Regions from separate parts of the Pelagibius sp. 7325 genome, predicted to be linked through region 1. Evidence: predicted binding sites of a transcription regulator. Region 1 holds the regulator's gene; each other region holds the start of a gene.
What was found. The regulator PhoB, encoded in region 1, activates phosphate uptake and scavenging genes when phosphate is short. The targets are predictions, from matches to a motif close to TNTCATAAAACTGTCA.
Positions count from the first base shown of each region.

Region 2: phnD (phosphate/phosphite/phosphonate ABC transporter substrate-binding protein) is a predicted target of PhoB. The motif match lies at 2,604-2,619, and genes of this name have one in related genera.
Region 3: phnF (phosphonate metabolism transcriptional regulator PhnF) is a predicted target of PhoB. The motif match lies at 4,613-4,628, and genes of this name have one in related genera.

Region 1 is NZ_JBBKAH010000002.1:946,738-953,455, reverse strand. It holds gene pstC (phosphate ABC transporter permease subunit PstC) at 1-1,335, shown strand, start outside; gene pstA (phosphate ABC transporter permease PstA) at 1,335-2,621, shown strand; gene pstB (phosphate ABC transporter ATP-binding protein PstB) at 2,813-3,556, shown strand; gene phoU (phosphate signaling complex protein PhoU) at 3,612-4,337, shown strand; gene phoB (phosphate regulon transcriptional regulator PhoB) at 4,380-5,072, shown strand; gene WDC82_RS06470 (bifunctional acetate--CoA ligase family protein/GNAT family N-acetyltransferase) at 5,083-6,718, opposite strand, start outside.
Region 2 is NZ_JBBKAH010000001.1:310,721-317,438, reverse strand. It holds gene phnA (phosphonoacetate hydrolase) at 1-195, opposite strand, end outside; gene WDC82_RS01430 (2-aminoethylphosphonate--pyruvate transaminase) at 214-1,425, opposite strand; gene WDC82_RS01425 (LysR substrate-binding domain-containing protein) at 1,601-2,473, shown strand; gene phnD (phosphate/phosphite/phosphonate ABC transporter substrate-binding protein) at 2,688-3,668, shown strand; gene phnC (phosphonate ABC transporter ATP-binding protein) at 3,756-4,616, shown strand; gene phnE (phosphonate ABC transporter, permease protein PhnE) at 4,629-5,438, shown strand; gene phnE (phosphonate ABC transporter, permease protein PhnE) at 5,438-6,253, shown strand; gene WDC82_RS01400 (DeoR/GlpR family DNA-binding transcription regulator) at 6,270-6,718, opposite strand, start outside.
Region 3 is NZ_JBBKAH010000011.1:196,022-202,739, forward strand. It holds gene phnL (phosphonate C-P lyase system protein PhnL) at 1-496, opposite strand, end outside; gene phnK (phosphonate C-P lyase system protein PhnK) at 499-1,278, opposite strand; gene WDC82_RS20905 (alpha-D-ribose 1-methylphosphonate 5-phosphate C-P-lyase PhnJ) at 1,281-2,282, opposite strand; gene WDC82_RS20910 (carbon-phosphorus lyase complex subunit PhnI) at 2,282-3,382, opposite strand; gene phnH (phosphonate C-P lyase system protein PhnH) at 3,387-4,022, opposite strand; gene phnG (phosphonate C-P lyase system protein PhnG) at 4,019-4,531, opposite strand; gene phnF (phosphonate metabolism transcriptional regulator PhnF) at 4,654-5,376, shown strand; gene WDC82_RS20930 (phosphate/phosphite/phosphonate ABC transporter substrate-binding protein) at 5,574-6,464, shown strand; gene WDC82_RS20935 (ATP-binding cassette domain-containing protein) at 6,554-6,718, shown strand, end outside.

The DNA of each region.
Region 1 (6,718 bases):
GGCTACCTCATGGCCCGCAGCCGCGTCGTCGCGATGGCCGCTGCAAGCGGCGCGCACAGCCACTCCCTGCCGGGCTACCACGGAACTTTCGTCGCCCTCTGGGTGGGTCTGCCCGCTTTCTTCCTCGCGCTGATCTGGCTGCTGCTGCAGGACTCGGTGATCAACAACCTGGTTCTGGCAAGCCTGCCGGAGCGCCTGACCGAAGGTGCCGACGCGGCAAACCGATCGCTGCTGATCAGCGAGATCCGCAGCATCGCCGGCGGCCAGATCTTCGGTGAGCCCGATCCCGCGATCGTTGAAGCCGCCGAGCGCCTGCGGTCCTGGGCTGCCCTGGCCGGCTGGGCCATGGTCGCCAGTTGCGCCGCCCTCGGCCTGCTCGGGCTTGCGCTGACCCGCCGCCGCATCAACCCCGACTTCCGCGCGCGCCACGGGGTCGAGCACGTGCTCGACGGCCTGATGATCGCCTGCGCGGTGGTCGCGATCGTGACCACCCTCGGCATCGTCGTCTCCCTGCTTTTCGAGGCCTACCGCTTCTTCGATCGCATTCCCCTTACGGAATTCCTCTTCGGCCTGAACTGGGAACCGCAGATTGCCATCCGCGCGGACCAGGTCGCGGGGCACGGCGCGTTCGGCGCTGTCCCGGTTTTCCTCGGCACCCTGGTGGTCGCCTTGATCGCCATGACCGTCGCCATTCCCGTCGGCCTGTTCTCGGCCATCTATCTCGCGGAATATTCCGGTCCGCGCTTTCGTCAGGCCGTCAAGCCCGTGCTCGAGATTCTCGCTGGCATCCCGACGGTGGTTTATGGCTTCTTCGCGGTGCTCACGGTCGCACCGGCGATGCGTGCATTCGGCAGCGCCATCGGCCTGGACGTCGCCCCGAACAGTGCCCTGGCGGCCGGCGGCGTGATGGGAATCATGATCATTCCTTTCATTTCCTCGCTCTCCGATGACGCGCTGAACGCCGTGCCGCGCAGCCTGCGCGACGGCTCTTATGCCATGGGCGCGACGAAGGCGGAGACGATCAAGGAAGTGCTGCTGCCGGCCGCGCTGCCCGGCATTATGGGCGGCGTGCTGCTGGCCCTGAGCCGCGCCATCGGCGAGACCATGATCGTCGTCATGGCCGCCGGCCTGATCGCCAAGATGACGGTGAACCCCCTCGATTCCGTAACCACCGTGACGGTGCAGATCGTCACCCTGCTGATCGGCGATACCGAGTTCGACAATCCCAAGACTCTTGCGGCCTTCGCATTGGGTCTGGTGCTGTTCCTCGTGACCTTGTGCCTCAACGTCGTCGCCCTGCGGATCGTGCAGAAATATCGGGAGAAGTACGACTGATGGTCAGTACCAGCATGTCCGAGACGCACGACTGGCTTTCCGAGGACGCGCGCGGTCGCGTGCGGCGCCGTCACGCGGCCGACCGCCGCATGCAGATCTACGGCCTGGGAGCCATCGCCCTGGCAATCGGCCTGCTTGGGATCCTGCTGGGCTCCCTTATCCTGTCGGGCTACTCCGCCTTCGTGCAGACCAAAGTGCCGCTGCAGGTTTACGTCGACCCGGCCCAGGTGCCCGCCGACAACGTCGGTGGCGGCAACTATCGCAAGCTGGCGCGCGATGCCTTCGCCCAGCTTCTGCCCGGCGAGATGAACCGGACCGAACAGCGCGCCTATTTCGACATGCTCAGCGCCGGCGCGCCCTATCTGCTGCGCGACCGCGTGATGGACGATCCGTCGCTGATCGGGCAGACGATTTCGATCTCGGTGCCCGTCGCCGACCCCATCGATCAGTTTCATAAAGGCATCACCCCGCGCGACGTGCCCGAGGATCAGCGCCGCGTGAGTGATCTGCAGATCGGCTACTACGATCAGCTGGTTGCCCAGGGTTTCATTTCCGCGCCCTTCAACTGGGCCCTTTTCACTTCTGCCGACAGCCGCTTTCCCGAGCTGGCGGGCCTCTCCGGCGCCCTGGTCGGATCGTTCTACGCCTTGTTGGTCTGCTTCCTGATCAGCTTCCCGGTCGGCATCGCCGCGGCTATCTATCTTGAGGAGTTCGCGCGCAAGAACCGCTGGTCCGACTTGGTCGAGGTCAACATAAACAACCTGGCCGCGGTGCCCTCCGTCGTCTTCGGATTGCTCGGCCTGGCCGTCTTCCTCGGCTTCTTCGGCCTGCCGCGCTCGGCGCCGCTGGTCGGCGGCATGGTGCTGTCGCTGATGACCCTGCCGACCATCATCATCGCGACCCGTGCCGCCCTGAAGGCCGTGCCGCCGTCGATCCGCGAGGCGGCCTTCGGTATCGGCGCGTCCCGCCACCAGGTGGTTATGCACCACGTGCTGCCGCTGGCCATGCCCGGCATCCTGACCGGCACCATCATCGGCCTGGCCCAGGCGCTGGGCGAGACCGCGCCGCTGCTGCTGATCGGCATGAATGCCTTCATCACCTCGGAGCCCGGCGGCCTCACCGATCCGGCAACGGCCCTGCCGACGCAGATCTTCATCTGGGCCGACAGCCCCGAACGCGGCTTCGTGGCGCGCACCTCGGCGGCGATCCTGGTGCTGATCGGATTCCTGATTTTCATGAACGCCATCGCCATCTTCCTGCGCCAGAAGCTGGAGCGGAAATGGTAGCGCAAATAAAGATTCATCGAGGCGATACACCCAGCCAGCCGGCCGGACCGGCTGCCGCAACGCGCTGAGTGCGGAAAGGAACGCAAGACATGTCGGAAATCGAAGCCCTGGAGAGCCCCCGCCCGGACCTGGCCTATGCCGCACAGCAGGGACCCGGGGCCAAGGCTCCAAGCGCCGCACTTGCGCGCGTCATGGCGCGAGACGTGAACGTCTACTATGGCGACACTCATGCCCTCAAGGGCGTCGATATCGACATCTACAACAACGAGGTGGTCGCCTTCATCGGCCCCTCGGGCTGCGGCAAGTCGACCTTTTTGCGTTGCATCAATCGCATGAACGATGTCATCGAGGGCTGCCGCGTCGTCGGCGAGATCATGCTGGACAAGCAGGACATCTACGCACGCGACATCGACGTCGTGCAGTTGCGTGCCCGCGTCGGCATGGTCTTCCAGAAGCCAAATCCCTTTCCCAAATCGATCTACGACAACATCGCCTATGGCCCGCGAATTCACGGTCTTGGCGGAGGCAAGGACGTCCTTGACGAGATCGTCGAGAGTTCGCTGAAGCGCGCCGGTTTGTGGAAAGAAGTGAAGGACCGCCTCAAGGAACCGGGAACGGGACTTTCCGGCGGCCAGCAGCAGCGCCTCTGCATCGCCCGTGCCATCGCCGTCAATCCCGAAGTGATCCTGATGGATGAGCCCTGTTCCGCCCTCGATCCCATCGCGACCGCCAGGATCGAAGAGCTGATCGACGAGCTGCGGCAGAACTTCACCATCGTCATCGTCACCCACTCGATGCAGCAGGCCGCCCGCGTATCTCAGCGGACGGCCTTCTTCCACCTCGGTCATCTGGTCGAGTGGGGCGAGACGGAGCAGATCTTCACCACCCCGACCGACGAGCGCACCCAGGGATACATCACCGGCCGCTTCGGCTGAGTACGGAACCCGCGCGGCAAGACAGGTACCAGGAACGCCCTAAGGACGAACAGGCATGAACAGCGAACATATCGTCAAATCCTTCGACGAGGAACTGCAACGGCTGAACGCCGTGGTTCTGCGCATGGGCGGTGTCGCCGAAGCGCAACTGGCAGGAGCCATCGAGGCGCTGGTGCGCCGCGATACCGATCTGGCCCAAAAGATCGTCGCCGGCGACGAGGCCATCGACCAGATGGATCTGGAGCTGGATGAAAACGCGGTCCGCACCCTGGCGCTGCGCCAGCCCATGGCCAACGACCTGCGCGAAGTCATCTCCGCACTGAAGATCTCCAGCGATCTGGAGCGCATCGGCGACTATGCCAAGAACGTCGCCAAGCGCACCATCGCCCTGAACCAGCTGACACCGCACGAAGCCGCGCGCTCCATCCCGCGCATGGCCAAGCTGGTGCAGGCAATCATCAAGGACGTGCTGGACGCTTATGCCAATCACGACCCGAACCGCGCCATAGACGTGTGGCACCGCGACGAGGAAGTCGACGAGATGTACACGGCGCTGTTCCGCGAACTCCTGACCTACATGATGGAGGACCCGCGACACATTACGCCTTGCACGCACCTGCTGTTCATCGCCAAGAACATCGAGCGCATCGGCGACCATGCGACCAACATTGCAGAGACGACGCACTACCTTTCGACCGGCAAGCGCATCCATGGCGGCCGGCCCAAGGGCGATCTGTCGAGCTTCCAGGTGCTCAACCCGGAAGTTAACGGCAAGAAATAGGGGCTAAGTTAGAGTGGTAAGGCATAGGGAGAGGAAAGGGGCGTGAAACCTCTAGTTCTGATCGTCGAGGACCAGGAAGCCCTGGTCACGATGTTGCGCTACAATCTGGAAGGCGCCGGCTTTCGCGCCAACACCGCCGGCGACGGCGAGGAAGCCCTGGTGGCGGCGGCGGAGGAAGTGCCGGACCTCATTCTGCTCGACTGGATGCTGCCGCTGATGTCGGGTATCGAGGTCTGCCGCCAGCTGCGCAGCAAGGCCGAGACCAAACGCGTGCCGATCATCATGCTGACCGCACGCGGCGAGGAGACCGACAAGCTGCGCGGGCTGGACAGCGGCTGCGACGATTACATTACGAAGCCGTTCTCGCCTGCCGAGCTCATCGCACGCATCAATGCGGTGTTGCGCCGGAGCAAGCCGGAGCTCAGCAGCGAGATGCTGACTTTCGAAGACCTGGCGATGGACCTGGCGGCCCACCGCGTGCGCCGTAGCGGCCAGGATATCCACCTGGGGCCGACGGAATTTCGCCTGCTGCGCCACCTGATGCAGCATCCGGGGCGCGTATTCACCCGCGAGCAGTTGCTGGATTCCGTGTGGGGCCGCGACGTCTACGTAGAGCCGCGCACCGTCGACGTGCATATCCGCCGCCTGCGCAAGGCGCTGAACCAGGGTGGCGAGGATGACCTGATCCGCACCGTGCGCTCGGCGGGCTACTCGCTGGACCGCCCGGCGGCCTGACGCAGCACCATTAAGCGCCGCTGCCGTCGGCTGCGCGCAGCGGCCGGCGGACATGGACGATGCCGTCCTCGACGCCGGCACGCTCGAATCCCAGCTCGTCGCAGAGGGTCAGCATGCGCCGATTGTCGGCCAGTACGTCGCCCCAAATCTCGCCAACGCCGCGCCGCACGGCATAGTCCATGATGCGCTCCATGAGGGCGCGGCCGAGGCCACGGCCCTTGTCCTCCGAACGGATGGTGATGGCGAATTCGGCGCGCTGGTTATCCGGATCGGCAACCAGGCGCACGATGCCAAGGCCGCGGCGGTCCGTCCCCTCGGCAGGAAAGGCGGCCAGGGCCATTTCGCGGTTGTAGTCCAGCTGGGTAAGGCGCGCCGCCATGGTCGGGCTCATCTCGCGCATGTGGGAAAAGAACCGCATGCGCACGTCTTCCGGATCAAGACGCTTGAACCCTGAGCGCAGCCCCGGCGCGTCGTCGGGCCGGAGCGGGCGCACGAAGATTTTCTGGCCGTCGGGCAGCGTGAAGGTCTGCTCCAGCGACTTGGGATAGGGCCGGATCGCCAGGCGTTCGCTGCCGCTGGACTTGCCGGCCTGCACGGCGTCGAGCCGGATGCGTGCATCCAGCGCGATGACCCCCGCGCTGTCCGCCAGCAGGGGATTGATGTCGACCTCGCTCACCTCGGCAATGTCGATGACCAGTTGCGAGAGGCGGATGAGCGCATTGGCGATTTCGTTGAGCGCCGCAGGCGGCCGGTCGCGGTAACCCTGCAGCAACTTGTAGACCCGCGTCTGCTGCATCATCGCTTCGGCCAGCACCGGATCGAGCGGCGGCAGGGCGAGCGCCTTATCGTTGATGACCTCAACCGCCGTGCCGCCCTGGCCGAACAGCATCACCGGGCCGAATTGCGGATCGCTGACGACGCCGATAATCAGCTCTTCCGCCTGCGGACGGCGGCACATGGCCTGCACGGTGAAGCCCTGTAGGCGCGCATCGGGTGCCGCCTCGCTGACGCGCTTCAGCATCGCTTCGGCCGCGCGGACGACCGCCTCGGCGCCTTCCAGGTCCAGCATGACGCCGCCGATGTCGCTCTTGTGAGTGATGTCGCGCGACAGGATCTTGAGGGCCACCGGCCCACCGATGCGTGCCGCCGCCGCACCCGCCTCACTGGGGTCTGCCACCACCTCGGCCAAGAGGGTGGGGATACCGTAGGCGGCAAGCGCCTGCTTGGCCTCCGCCTCGTTGAGCCACTCACGGTCTTCCGCCAGGGCACCGGCGATGATCTTGCGCACCGCCGCCGTATCGGGCGCTGCCGTTTCCGGCACGGAGGGCGGCACCCGCATCAGCAGCGACTGGTTATGGCGGTAGCGGGCAAGGTGCATGAAGGCGCGCACCGCCTGCTCCGGCGTCGGATACTGCGGCAGGCCGGCGCGATCGATCAGCCGGCGCGCACCGGCAACCGCATAGTCGCCGACCCAGGCGGCGAAGACCGGGCGATGGCGGCTCTTCTTTTCATTCTCCTGGAAGGCGCCGATCACTGCCTGCGCCGCCTCCGCGGGATCGGCGACGGCGACGGGGCAGTGCATGGCGAGCACGGCATCCGTGTTGGGATCGCCCAACAGCGCCTCCATCGCCGCCTTGTAACGCGAA
Region 2 (6,718 bases), on a different contig from region 1:
GAAGCTCGGCACCACGCAGTCGGCGCGCAGGTCGGCGCCACCCGGCAGGGTCGCCTTCAGCCAGGGCATGCGCCCGGCGGCCACGGCCTCTTCCATATAGTCGGGCTCGGAACCGTCGATGCAGACGACGACGACCGGTGCCTTGGGGAAGGCGTATTCACGTTCGTTGACGGTGACGGCGGCGGCTTTGTTCATCTCTCGTCCTTTGCGTTTTCAGGCGACCAGCTTGGCGCGCTCGTCCATGGCGGCGGCCGGCGGGGTGGCGTCGTCGACGCCCATCTCTTGCAATGCTTCGGCGACGGCGCCGACCAGCCGGCGCATCACGGTGGCATCCATCCGCCCGATGCAGCCGATGCGGAAGGAGTCGACCACCGTCAGCTTGCCCGGATAGATGATGAAACCCTTGGATTTCAGCAGGTCGTAGAACGTCTGGAAGCCGAACTTGGGGTGGGCGGGGTTGAAAAAGGTGACGATGATCGGCGACAGCCAGCCGTCCTGCAGCAGGGTCTCAAAGCCGAGCTTGCGCATGCCCGCGACCATGACGTCGCGGTTTTCGGCATAGCGCTTGCCCCGGCCGGCGACACCGCCTTCGGCCTCATGCTCCCTCAGGGCCTGGAGGAAGGCGGCGACCACGTGGGTCGGTGGCGTGTAGCGCCACTGGCCGGTCTTCTCCATGTTGGACCACTGGGCATGGAGGTCGAGGCTGAGGGAATGGCTGCGGCCCTTGGACTGTTCGAGTTCTTCCCGGCGGGCGATGACAAAGCCGAAGCCGGGCACCCCCTCGATGCACTTGTTGGCCGAGGAGACCATGGCTGTATAGGGAATGTCGCGCAGGTCCAGAGGCAGGGCGCCGAAGGCGCTCATGGAATCGATCAGCAGCTTCTTGCCCCTGGCGCCCACCACCTGGGCGATCTCCGCCACGGGATTGAGGATGCCGGAAGAGGTCTCGCAGTGGACCAGCACCACGTGGGTGAGCGCCGGATCGGCTTCCAGCGCGGCGGCGACCTCGGGCCCGCGCGGCGGCAGGTAGTCGCCCTTGTCGATCACCGTGTAGGCGCGGCCCAGATAGTCCAGGGTCTGGGCGATGCGCTGGCCGTAGGCGCCATTGACCAGGACCAGCGCCTTGCCGTCGCGCGGCAGGAAGCTGCCCAGCATGGCCTCGACGGCGAAGGTGCCGCTGCCCTGCATGGGCACGCAGTCATACGCGCCCTGGGTATCTCCGGCGATCGCCAGCAGGCGGCGGCGCAGTTCCGCGGTCATCGCGCGGAAGTCGCCGTCCCAGGAGCCCCAGTCGCGCAGCATGGCGCGCTTCACGCTGGCCGAGGTGGTCAGCGGACCGGGGGTCAGCAGGTAGGGCTCGCCCTCCAAGGGCGCCTCGCCCATTGAAAAATTTGGGGTAACGGTTGCTCCGCCGGTGGGGGTCATCAGCGTCGCTCTCCTCAGCGGGTTTAACTGAAAGCAAGGGCCCCCGAAGGAAGCCGGGGGCATCCTGGGCCCGGCCCACCTATCTGTAAAATCGTTATTTTGTATACGTTTGATAGGTTATACTAATAGGAGTCTGTGACGCTTTTTCGAGCTTTTTCGCCAAAAAGGGGCCGCCTTGCGCTACGTCCAACTGAGGGCTTTCCACTACGTGGCCATCTGCGGCGGGTTCTCCCGCGCCGCCGAGGCGCTGTGTCTCACCCAGCCGGCGATCTCAGATCAGGTGCGCAAGCTGGAAGAGGAGTATGACGTCATCCTCTTCAACAGGCACAAGAAACAGGTGAGCCTCACCAGGGCCGGCCAGCAGCTGCTGGAGATCACCCGCCGCCTGTTCGACGTGGAAAAGCAGGCCCTCGAGCTGCTCTCCGAATCGCGCGCTTTGCGCGCCGAGTCGCTGCGCGTGGTGGCCGATTCGGCCCACCACATGCTGCACATCCTCGGCCGCTTCCGCGAGCGCTATCCCGGCATCGCCATGGTGGTGAGTTCCGGCAATTCGGAAGAGGTCATCGCCCAGCTCTACGACTACGAGGCCGAGGTCGGCATTCTGGGCGAGGTGCCGGAAAGCCGCGACTTTGAGGTGATCAAGCTCAGCTCGACGCCGCTGATTGCCTTCACCAACCACGATCACCCCTTGAGCGGGCGCAAGGCGATCACCCTCGCCGAACTGGCCGAGCAGCCGCTGGTGCTGCGCGAACGCGGCTCCAAGACCCGCCAGAGCATCGAGGCGGCGGCACGCGCCCAGGGGCTGGCGCTCACGCCCTCGATCGAGGCGGAGGGTCGTGAGGCGGTGCGCGAGATCGTCGCTACCGGCGGTGGAGTGGGCGTCGTCTCAGCAGCCGAGTTCGGCCAGGATCCGCGCCTGGTCCCGATTCGCCTCTCCGACAGCGAGGTGCTGATGGACGAGGCCCTGGTCTGTCTGCGCGAACGCGCGGCCGGCAAGGTCATCCGCGCTTTCTTCGAGACGGCGCGCGAGGTCGCCGCGGCCGGCTGAGCCGGGTCATCGCTTTGGTCTCTTCGGCGTTGTTTCCATCTCGTCGCTCGCCGCCGCCGGGCGATCTCGGAAGCTTTTGATAAGCGGCACAAATTGATTGCCAGCCCGACGCCGGGGGCTGTAACTTTTCTGCCATATAAATGTAAAAAAGCATCCGTTCTCCGTGCGATTGCACGAGCGGGACGGAGGACATACGCCATGGGAGGCTCTCTAAATGCGCAAAACCCGCACATTTCTTTCACTGTTCCTGGCCGCCGGCCTGATCGGCTTTGCCGGAACGCTGGCGACGCCCGCAGCGGCGGAAGACTGCCCGCGCAGCTTTCTTGACGAGCGCTACTGCGACCGCGACGGCAACCTGACCGCGGACCTGCCGACCGATCCAAGCGAATGGGTAGACCCCGACACAATCATCTTCTCCTATACCCCGGTCGAGGATCCGGCCGTGTATCAGAAGGTGTGGGACGGCTTCATCGCGCACATGTCCGAGACGACCGGCAAGAAGGTTGCCTTCTTCCCGGTGCAGTCCAACGCCGCCCAGTTGGAAGCGCTGCGCTCCGGCCGCCTGCATGTCGCCGGCGTGAACACCGGCAGCAATCCCATTGCCGTCGCCTGCGCGGGCTTCGTGCCTTTCGCGATGATGGCCTCCGAAGATGGGTCTTACGGCTACGAGATGGAGATCATCGTGCCGGCCGACAGCCCGGTGCAGACTCCGGCCGATCTTAAGGGCAAGACTCTGGCGTTTACGGCGCCGACCTCGAACTCCGGCTTCAAGGCGCCCTCGGCGATCCTCAAGGCGGAGTTCAACCTTGAGGCAGACAAGGACTACCAGACCGCCTTCTCCGGCAAGCACGACAATTCGGTGATCGGCGTCGCCAACAAGGATTACGAGGCGGCGGCGGTTGCCAACTCGGTGATGAACCGTATGTTCGACCGCGACGTCGTGAAGCGGGACCAGATCCGTTCGATCTACAAGTCGCAGACCTTCCCGACCACCGGCTACGGCTACGCCTACAACCTGGATCCTACGCTGGCGGCTAAGATCGAGCAGGCGTTCTTCACCTTCGACTGGGAGGGTTCGGCCCTGAAGCAGGAATTCCAGAAGGAAGGCAAGTTCGTCGCCATCTATCACAAGACGGACTGGGACATCATCCGCAAGATCGACCGGACGAACGGCATCACCTACGAGTGCAAGTAGGACCAAACTGCGTTACGGGGCCGGCTGCAGTCCCCTGTCTAGGGGCGGCTGGCCCCGTCGTTTTCCCGCGCCTCACCCGGAAAGCCCATGCTACGTCTGCAGAATCTCGAGAAGCGCTATAGGACCGGCGACCTCGCGCTGAAGGGGGTCGACCTGGAGGTGCCGGACGGCCAGATCATGGCGCTCATCGGCCCGTCCGGCGCCGGAAAGTCGACGCTCATCCGCTGCACCAACCGGTTGGTTGAACCTACTGGGGGTAAGGTCTGGCTGAACGACATGGAGTTGACCGGTCTTGGTGCCGGCGCGCTGCGCCGCGCGCGCCGGAGTATGGGCATGATTTTCCAGGAATACGCCCTGGTCGAGCGCCTCTCGGTGATGGAGAACGTACTCTCCGGGCGCCTCGGCTACGTCGGCTTCTGGCGCAGCTACTTCCGCAGGTTTCCACAGTCCGACATCGACGAGGCCTTCCGTCTCTTGGGCCGCGTCGGCCTCGATCACATGGTCGACAAGCGTGCCGACGAGCTTTCCGGCGGCCAGCGTCAGCGTGTCGGCATCTGCCGCGCCCTGGCCCAAAACCCGGAGCTGCTGCTGGTCGACGAGCCCACAGCCTCGCTCGACCCCAAGACCTCGCGCCAGATCATGCGCCTTATCTGCGAGCTCTGTAAGGAGCGCAAGCTCTCCGCCATCGTGAACATCCACGACGTCATGCTGGCGCAGATGTTCGCCGAGCGCATCGTCGGCCTGAAGCTGGGCGAGATCGTCTACGACGGTCCACCGGACGGACTGACGGCCGAGGTGCTGACCGAGATCTACGGCGAGGAGGACTGGGAAGCCACCATCCGCAAAGTGGACGACGAGGACGGCGAGGCTGAAGAATCGCTGGCAGAATCGCTGCACGATGACCACCGCGCTGTCGTGCTCGACCGCAATCTCATAATCGGCAACTAGGGCGCCGCCGCCATGGCAGACATCTCGCTTTCCGCCAGCCGGCGCTGGAAGAAGCCGCCGCTGATCAAGAGCCGGCAGCTGCGTTGGGGTCTTGGCCTCGGCTTCGCCATTTATCTGACGCTGGCCTTCGGCACCACCGAGATCGACTGGGGCCGCGTCGCCGAGGGCGTCCCGCGCGGCGCCCGCTTCCTTGCCGGGTTTTTCCCCCCGGATTTCGTCTCGCGTTGGGACGCCATCGTCGATGGCATCGCTGAGAGCCTGTGGATGACGGTGATCTCGACCGTGGTCGGCATTGCCCTCTCGATTCCGGTAGGACTCGGTGCCGCGCGCAACCTGGCGCCGAAGCCGGTCTACTACTTCTGCCGCGCGATCCTCGCCGTCTCGCGCAGCTTCCAGGAGATCATCATCGCGATCTTCTGCGTAAAGCTCTTCGGCTTCGGGCCTTTCGCCGGCTTCGTTACGCTGAGTTTCGCCACCATCGGCTTCTACGGCAAGCTGCTGGCCGAGGATATCGAGGACATGGACCCGGTGCAGGCAGAGGCGGTGCGCGCGACCGGCGCTGGCTGGTTCCAGTGGCTGAACTATGCGGTGCAGCCCCAGGTGCTGCCGCGCATGATCGGTCTTGGCCTCTACCGGCTGGACATCAACTTCCGCGAGTCAGCGGTGGTCGGCATCGTCGGTGCTGGCGGCATCGGCGCGACGCTGACCACCGCCTTCGACCGCTACGAATTCGATTCGGCGGCGGCGATCCTGCTGGTCATCATCGCTATCGTCATGGCCGTGGAGTACACCTCCGGCTATGTCAGGAAATGGGTGCAGTAATGCCGGTCAGCGAACGCGCGGGCACGAAGGTCTGGCAGCGCCGCGAGCGCGGCAAGCAACTATCGATCTGGGCCTGCTACCTCGTCGGCACGGCGATCTTCGTCTATTGCTGGAACCTTGTCTCGGAGAAAACCATCTGGATGTTTGTCTGGGACGCACCGACCCAGGCGGGCGACCTGGCGACCCGCATGGTGCCGCCGGACTGGGCGTATATCGACAAACTGTGGAAGGCGATCTGGGACACCCTCAACATCGCCACCCTGGGCACCATCATGGCTATCGTCATGGCGGTGCCGGTCGCCTTCTGCGCAGCACGCAATACCACGCCCAGCCGCACGGTGCTCAGGCCCATTGCGCTCTTCATCATCGTCTCCTCGCGCTCGATCAACTCGCTGATCTGGGCCCTGATGTTGGTCACCATCCTGGGCCCTGGGGTTTTCGCCGGCATTATTGCGATTGCCCTGCGCTCGATCGGCTTCTGCGCCAAGCTGCTTTACGAGGCGATCGAGGAGATTGACGAGAGCCAAGTCGAGGCGGTGCGCGCCACTGGGGCTTCGGGACCTCAGGTCCTGGCGTACGGCGTGGTGCCGCAGATCATGCCGGCCTTCGCCGGCATCTCGGTGTTCCGCTGGGACATCAACATCCGCGAGTCGACAGTGCTGGGTCTGGTCGGCGCCGGCGGCATCGGCCTGCAGCTCAACGCCTCGATCAACAACCTGGCCTGGACCCAGGTTTCCCTGATTCTGCTGGTGATCATCGCCACCGTGGTGCTCAGCGAATGGGTTTCCGCTCGCATTCGGCACGCAATCATCTAAACAGTGGACGGGGGCTTCAGCGCCTGAGCGCGGTGACCGTGGCGCCGGCATCGTCTTCGCCGGCGACGAAGAGGCGCACGTCGCTGTCGCGCATCAGGCGGGCGAGATGGGCCGGGGGCTGTGCATCGGTGAACACCATGTCGACGTCGCGCAGATGCGCGACACGCACGATGGCCTCGGAGGTGAACTTGGAGTGGTCGAGCGCCACCAGACGCTTGCGCGAGATCTTCATCGCCGTAGCCGAGACGCCGATGTCGCGGAAGTCGAAATCCAGCAGATCGCCTTCTTCGCTGACGCCGCCGATGCCGAAGATGCCGTAGCCGACGCGGAACTTCTCGAGGAACTCACGGGTCGCCTCGCCGGTGGTGGCTTGGTCGTTGTGCTTCAGAACGCCGCCGGCAAGAATGATCTGAAAGTCGCGCTTGCGGTTCAGGATCATCGCCACGGTCAGGTGGTTGGTCACCA
Region 3 (6,718 bases), on a different contig from region 1:
CGCGCTGCTGCTCGCCGCCGGAGAAGGTCGCCGGTGCCAGGTCCCACATGGCCGCGGGGATGTTCAGCCGCGACAGCAGGTTCTCCGCCTTGGCGCGCGCCTCCTCCAACGGTACGCCGAGCGCGTGCAGCGGCTCGGCGACGATGTCGCGCGACGGCACGCGCGGGATGACACGCAGGAACTGGCTGACGTAACCCACCGTCCTGCGGCGCACTTCCAAAACCCGGTGCGGCGCGGCGCCGGCCATGTCGACCCACTCGTCCTCATGCCTCACCCAGACGTGGCCGCTGCCCGGCTTGTAGTTGGCATAAAGCGACCGCAGCAGGGTCGATTTGCCGGTCCCCGAGGGACCGTAGAGGGCGACGCAGGCGCCGGGCGCCACCTCCAGGCTGAGGTTGGCGAAGACCGGCAGCCGCGCACCGCCCTGCACGTGCAGCACAAAGGTCTTGGAGAGGTTCTCGACCCGGATCGCCGGAGTCTCTTTTTGCTGCGCCATGCTCACACCTGCAATACCGAGGAAACCAGAAGCTGCGTATAGGGGTGGTGCGGATCGTCCAGCACCTGATCGGTAAGGCCCGTCTCCACCACCTTGCCGTCCTTCATCACCATCAGGCGATCGGCCAGGAGGCGCGCGACCGCGAGGTCGTGGGTGACGATGATGGCCGAGAGCCGCAGTTCACGCACCAGCCCGCGCAGCAGGTCGAGCAGGCGCGCCTGCACGGAGACGTCGAGGCCGCCGGTCGGCTCGTCCATGAAGACCAGGCGCGGCTTGGTCACCAGGTTGCGGGCGATCTGCAGGCGCTGCTGCATGCCGCCGGAGAAATGCTTCGGCTTGTCGTCCATGCGCCCGAGGTCGAGCTCCACCTTCTGCAGCCAATCCTCGGCCTCGTGGCGGATGGCGCCGTAGTGGCGCGCACCGACAGCCATCAGCCGCTCTCCCACGTTGCCGCCGGCGCTGACGTCCATGCGCAGGCCGTCGCGCGGGTTCTGCATGACGACGCCCCAGTCGGTGCGCAGCAGCAGGCGACGCTCCGGCTCCGACAGCGCATAGATGTCGGTCAGTCCCTTCGTGCGCAGGTCGTATTCGACGACGCCGTTGGTCGGGGCGAGGCGCGCCGAGATGCAGTTCAGCAGCGTGGTCTTGCCGGAGCCCGACTCGCCGACGATGCCCAGCACCTCGCCGCCGTGCAGCTCGAAGGAGACGTCGGAGCAGGCCAGCACATGCCCGAAAGCGTGGGTCAGGTTGCGCACGCGCAGCAGGGGGGTGTTCGCGTTCATGCTCACGCCCCCACCTTGTCGTTCTGCGCCTTGTCGTTCTGCGCCTTGTCGTTCTGCGCCTTGTCGTCCGACGCCTGTCCGGCCGCCGCGCCCACCGCCCGGGCGTAGGCCCGCGCCGCGCTCTCGGACAGAGTGCCCGTGTGGCCTTCGGCGCGCCGCCGGGCGCAGTAGTGCGAATCGGAACAGACGTACATCTTGCCGCCCTGGTCGTCGAGGATGACTTCGTCGAGGAAGGTTTCCTCGGCGCCGCAGAGGGCGCAGTCCTCCTCCCACTGCTGCACCTCGAAGGGATGGTCGTCGAAGTCCAGGCTCTTCACCGTGGTGTAAGGCGGGATGGCGTAGATGCGCTTCTCGCGCCCGGCGCCGAACAGCTGCAGGGCCGGGAAGTCGTCCATTTTCGGGTTGTCGAACTTGGGAATCGGCGTCGGCGACATCAGGTAGCGGTCGTTCACCATGACCGGATAGGAGTACGACGTCGCGATCTCGCCGAAGCGCGCGATATCCTCGTAGAGCGAGACCTGCATCAGGCCGTACTCCTTGTAGGCATGCATCTTGCGGCACTCGATCTCGCGCGGCTCCAGCTTGCGCAGCGGCTCGGGCTGCGGCACCTGGTAGACGATGATCTGGCCCTCGGCCAGGGGATCTTCTGGCACCCGGTGGCGGGTCTGGATGATGGTCGCCTCGTCGGTCGCCTCGGTGGTCGGCATCTCGGCCACGCGGGCGAAGAAGCGGCGGATGTTCACGGCGTTGGTGGTGTCGTCGGCGCCCTGGTCGATCACCTTCAGGGTGTCGTCGCGGCCGATGATGCTGGCGGTCACCTGCATGCCGCCGGTGCCCCAGCCGTAGGGCAGCGGCATCTCGCGCCCGCCGAAGGGCACCTGGTAACCGGGCACCGCCACGGCTTTCAGGATGCAGCGGCGGATCATCCGCTTGGTCTGCTCGTCCAGGTAGGCGAAGTTGTAGCCTTCCTCGACGGCACTGGTTTGTTGCTGTGCGGCTGTCATCACTCGGCCGCCTCCATGCGGTCCTGCTTGTGGCGTTTGCGCAGGGAGCGCACGAGTTGCAGCTCCGACTGGAAGTCGACGTAGTGCGGCAGCTTCAGGTGCTGCACGAAGCCGGAGGCCTCCACGTTGTCGGAGTGGTACAGCACGAACTCCTCGTCCTGCGCGGGATATACGATGCTCTCGTCCAGCTCGCGCGCACGCAGCGCACGGTCGACCAGGGCCATGGACATGGTCTTGCGCTCGCAGTGGCCGAAGGAGAGGCCGTAGCCGCGGGTGAACTGCGGCGGCCGCTCGGCCGAGCCGGCGAACTGGTTGATCATCTGGCACTCGGTGACGGTGATCTCGCCGATCTCGATGGCAAAGCCCAATTCCTCAGGCACAAACTCGACGGCCACCTCGCCCAGGCGGATCTCCCCGGCGAAGGGGTGATTGCCGCCGTAGCCGCGCTGGGTCGAGTAGCCGAGCGCCAGGAGAAAACCCTCGTCGCCGCGCGCCAGGTTCTGCAGGCGCAGGTCGCGCTCGGCGGGAAAGCGCAGCGGCTCGCGCGTCAGGTCGGCGACCGACCCTTCGTCGTCGTCCAGTGCGATCTCCTCTTCGATAAGGCCCTCGTGGTTCAGAATGTCGGTGACCCGCGGGATGCTGTCGTCGACGCCGTCCTCCGCGGCGGCTGCCTGGGGCTCGCCGACACCGCCCTCCGCCGCCAGGGCGAAGTCGAGCAGGCGGTGGGTATAGTCGTAGCTCGGTCCCAGTACCTGGCCGCCCGGCAGGTCTTTGTAGGCGGCGGAGATGCGCCGGCGTACCGCCATATCGGCGGTGTCGATCGGCTCGCTCTCGCCGAAGCGGGTCAGCGTCGTGCGGTAGGCGCGCAGCAGGAAGATCGCCTCCATGAGGTCGCCCTGCGCCTGCTTGATGGCCAGCGCCGCCAGGTCGCGGTCGTAGAGCGAACCTTCCGTCATCACCCGGTCGACGGCCAGCTGCATCTGCTGCTTGATCTGCGCCAGGCTGAGTTCCGGTACCGCCGGGTCGCCGCGGCGCTCTTCCGCAATCAGCTTGTGCGAGTTGAGGATCGCCTGCTCGCCGCCCTTCACTGCCACGTACATGGTCTCAACCCTCCGCCAGGATGCTGCGCGGCAGGCCGACGACGCTGCTGCCACAGGTAAAGAAGATGTCGACGCCGAGCGGAAACTGCGCGGCGTTGAGGCGCCAGTCGTTCCAGAACCAGTCCGGCAGGCCGGCGGGCGCCACCGTCACGCGGTCCCGGATGCCGGGCCCGCGGAGCGTCACAGCCGGGCCGCCTTCCAGGCTGGGCACCTGCAGCAGCAAGGTCGCCGCGCCATCCGGGTACTGGTCGACCCCCTGGGCGAAGAGCGCCAGGCGCGGCATGTTCACCGGATCGGTGACCAGGCCGAAGCCGGCATCCTGGCTGCGCTCGACGATGGGACAGCCGCAGTGGAACTTCAGGTAGGCGCGCACCGGCGGTGTATCGGCGATCCAGTCGATCCACAGCGGCGTGTCGTAGTCCAGCAGGGTCAGCGCCGCCGCCGCGGTCGCCGGGTCGAGCGGCACCGGCCCCTCGACCGCGTCGGGCCCCGTAACGTTCAGGTCGACCGTGCGGCCCGGATGGGCCAGGGCGGTCAGCAGGCCGCGGAACAGGCGCTGGGCGCCGTGCACCGGGTCGGCGAGGCCCGGCTTCAGACTCGCCGTATCGATGCCGGCGGCACCGGAGAGCGCTTGCGTCATTTATCGTTCTCCCCGCGAACCAGAGTGAAGAAGTTCACCTTGGTCGAATTGGCCTTGCGGCTGCGCGCGTCGCGCCGTTCGGCATGGGCGGCCTCCAGCGGCGCGATGACGCGGCCTTCCAGCATCCCCCGGCGCGCCTCGTCCTGCAGCAGCGCGTCGAATACGGCGGCCAACTCGGCGTGGCGTTTGCTGCGCCCCTGCACGTAGCCCAGACCGACGATGCCGACCTCCGTGTCACCGTCGGCCCCGCTCTCCAGCAGCCGCAGGGCGCAGCGCGTCACCGTCATCTGGCCCAGGTTGAAGCGGCCGCCGGTGCCGCCGGCGCGGGCGCGCACCATCACCATGCCGATCTCCGGCTGGCGCAGCCAGCCGTAGGCCGGTTTTTCCGGCAGGTCGTCCCAGGCACTTTCCAGCTCGGCGGTTTCCGCCTTGGCGAGGACGGACATCCAGCGCCGGCGCGACACTTCCGCCGCCGCAGGTTCCGCCGCGAAGTTCGAGGCCGTATCCATTAGACAAGTCCCATATTTGTCTAGACGTCTGTATCTTTTGAAGATAAAAGGGGGGCCGAAGAGATGTAAAGCAGAACTTCGTGAAACTTGGATGACGGATCCGCGAAGAGAGGATGGCGGTCATGACCTTACAGCGCCGCGACGGGGTGGCTCTCTGGCGCCAGATCGTCGAGACCCTGGAAAGCGACATCAAGGCTCAGGTCTTCGCACCGGGTAAGCAACTGCCGACGGAGGCGGAACTGGCCGAGCGCTTTTCGGTGAACCGCCATACCGTGCGTCGCGGCATCGCCTTCCTGGAGCAGGAGGGCCTGCTGCGCGTCGAGCAGGGCCGCGGCACCTTCGTGCAGGAGCGCATGGTCGACTACAAGCTGGGCAAGCGCACCCGCTTCACCGAAAACATCCAGACCCAGTCGCGCATCCCTTCGGGCGACCTGGTGCGCGCCGTGACGCTTTCCGCCGACCAGGCGCTGGCCAAGAACCTGCACATCCGCAAAGGCGCCCCGGTGGTGCTGATCGAAAGCATTGGCAAGGTCGACGGGCGACCGATTTCCCTCGTCGCTCACCACTTTCCCGCCAAGCGTTTTCCCGATTTCATCGCGGTCTACAAGCAGACCCGCTCGGTGACCAAGGCGCTCGCCCACTACGGCATCGACGACTATACCCGCAAGGAGACCCGCATCACCGCGCGGCTGCCCAACGGCAATGAATGCCGCCTGCTGGAGTTGCCGCGCAGCCAGCCGGTGCTGGTCACCGAGTCGATCAACATCGACTCCGACGGCCGCGTCATCGAATACGGCTGGGGCCGCATGGCCGCCGAACGCGCACAACTGGTGGTGCAGCCTTAAAAGCGGCTTCCTTCGCCGCAAGGAGAGGCCTCACTGCAAGCGCCCCTCGACAACCCGCCCCTTTCATCCAGCAGATGTAACCGCGGTGTCATAACCGCATCATTCTGGCGTCACCGCGCTTGTCTTGGATGGCAAACGGGATGGACGGCCTGCCGTGTCGTCCCCTTCAGCCGAACCAAAAAAAGGGACGCGCCAAGATGCTACGGAAACTTTTCGCCGCCGCCGGCCTCGCCGCCGGCCTCAGCCTCTCCGCCACGGCAGGAAGCGCCAGCGCCGCCGACACGATCCGCTTCGCGGTCACCGACATCGAGGGCTTGGAGTCCCTGCAGCGCGAGTTCAAGCCCTTCGCCGATCTGCTGGCCGAGGCCAGCGGCCTGGAGGTCCAGCTCTTCGCGGTGACCAGCCGCAACGCAGCCGCCGAGGCGCTGCGCGCAGAGAAGGTCGACTTCGTGCTGACCGGCCCGGCCGAATACGTCGTCATGCAAAAGATGGCCAAGGTCACCCCGGTGGTCGGCTTCGGCCGCCCCGACTACTTCTCCGCGATTATCGTCATGGCCGACAGCGGCATCAACGGTCCGGCCGACCTCAAGGGCAAGACCGTCGCCTTCGACGACATCGGCTCGACCTCCGGCCACCTCGGCCCCATGCAGCTGCTGGCCGACTACGGCCTCGATCCGCGTAACGACGTGAAGTCGATGCACGTGCACCGCAACGTCGCGCACGAAGCGCTGAAGCGCGGCGACGTCGCGGCCATCGGTGTGAACTACCGCAGCTGGACCGACCGCAACCGCGCCAAGGACACCGAGACCGAGCCCGGCGCCTTCAAGGTCATCGCCCGCGGCCCCGACCTGCCGAACGACATCCTGGTCGCCGGCGCCCACGTCGACAAGGCGGTGGTCGCAAAACTGCGCGACGCCATCTCCGAGAACTCGGCGCAGCTCATCGCCGCGGTGCTGCAGGGAGAGGACAATCAGAAGTTCCGTGGCATGAAGTTCCTGCCCGGCGTGCAGGACGCCGACTACCAGTACATCCGCGACGCCTACGCCACCATCGGCTATCCCCAGTACGCCGACTTCGTCGGCAATTGAAGTACGCCGACTTCGTCGGCAATTGAAGTACGCCGGCTTCGTCGGCAACTGAAGTATCCCGGCTTCGTCGGCAACTGAGGAAGAGTCCCATGGCGATCGCGGCAGCCTATCCTTCCCCCCGCAGCGACGCCCTTCCGGCGGCGGCCTCCACAAAGGCCGCCGCCGGCGCCTGCCATCTCGCCGTTACCGGGCTGCGCAAGTCCTTCGGCAAGGTAGAGGTGCTGAAAGGCGTCGACGTCGCGGTCGCCGCGGGC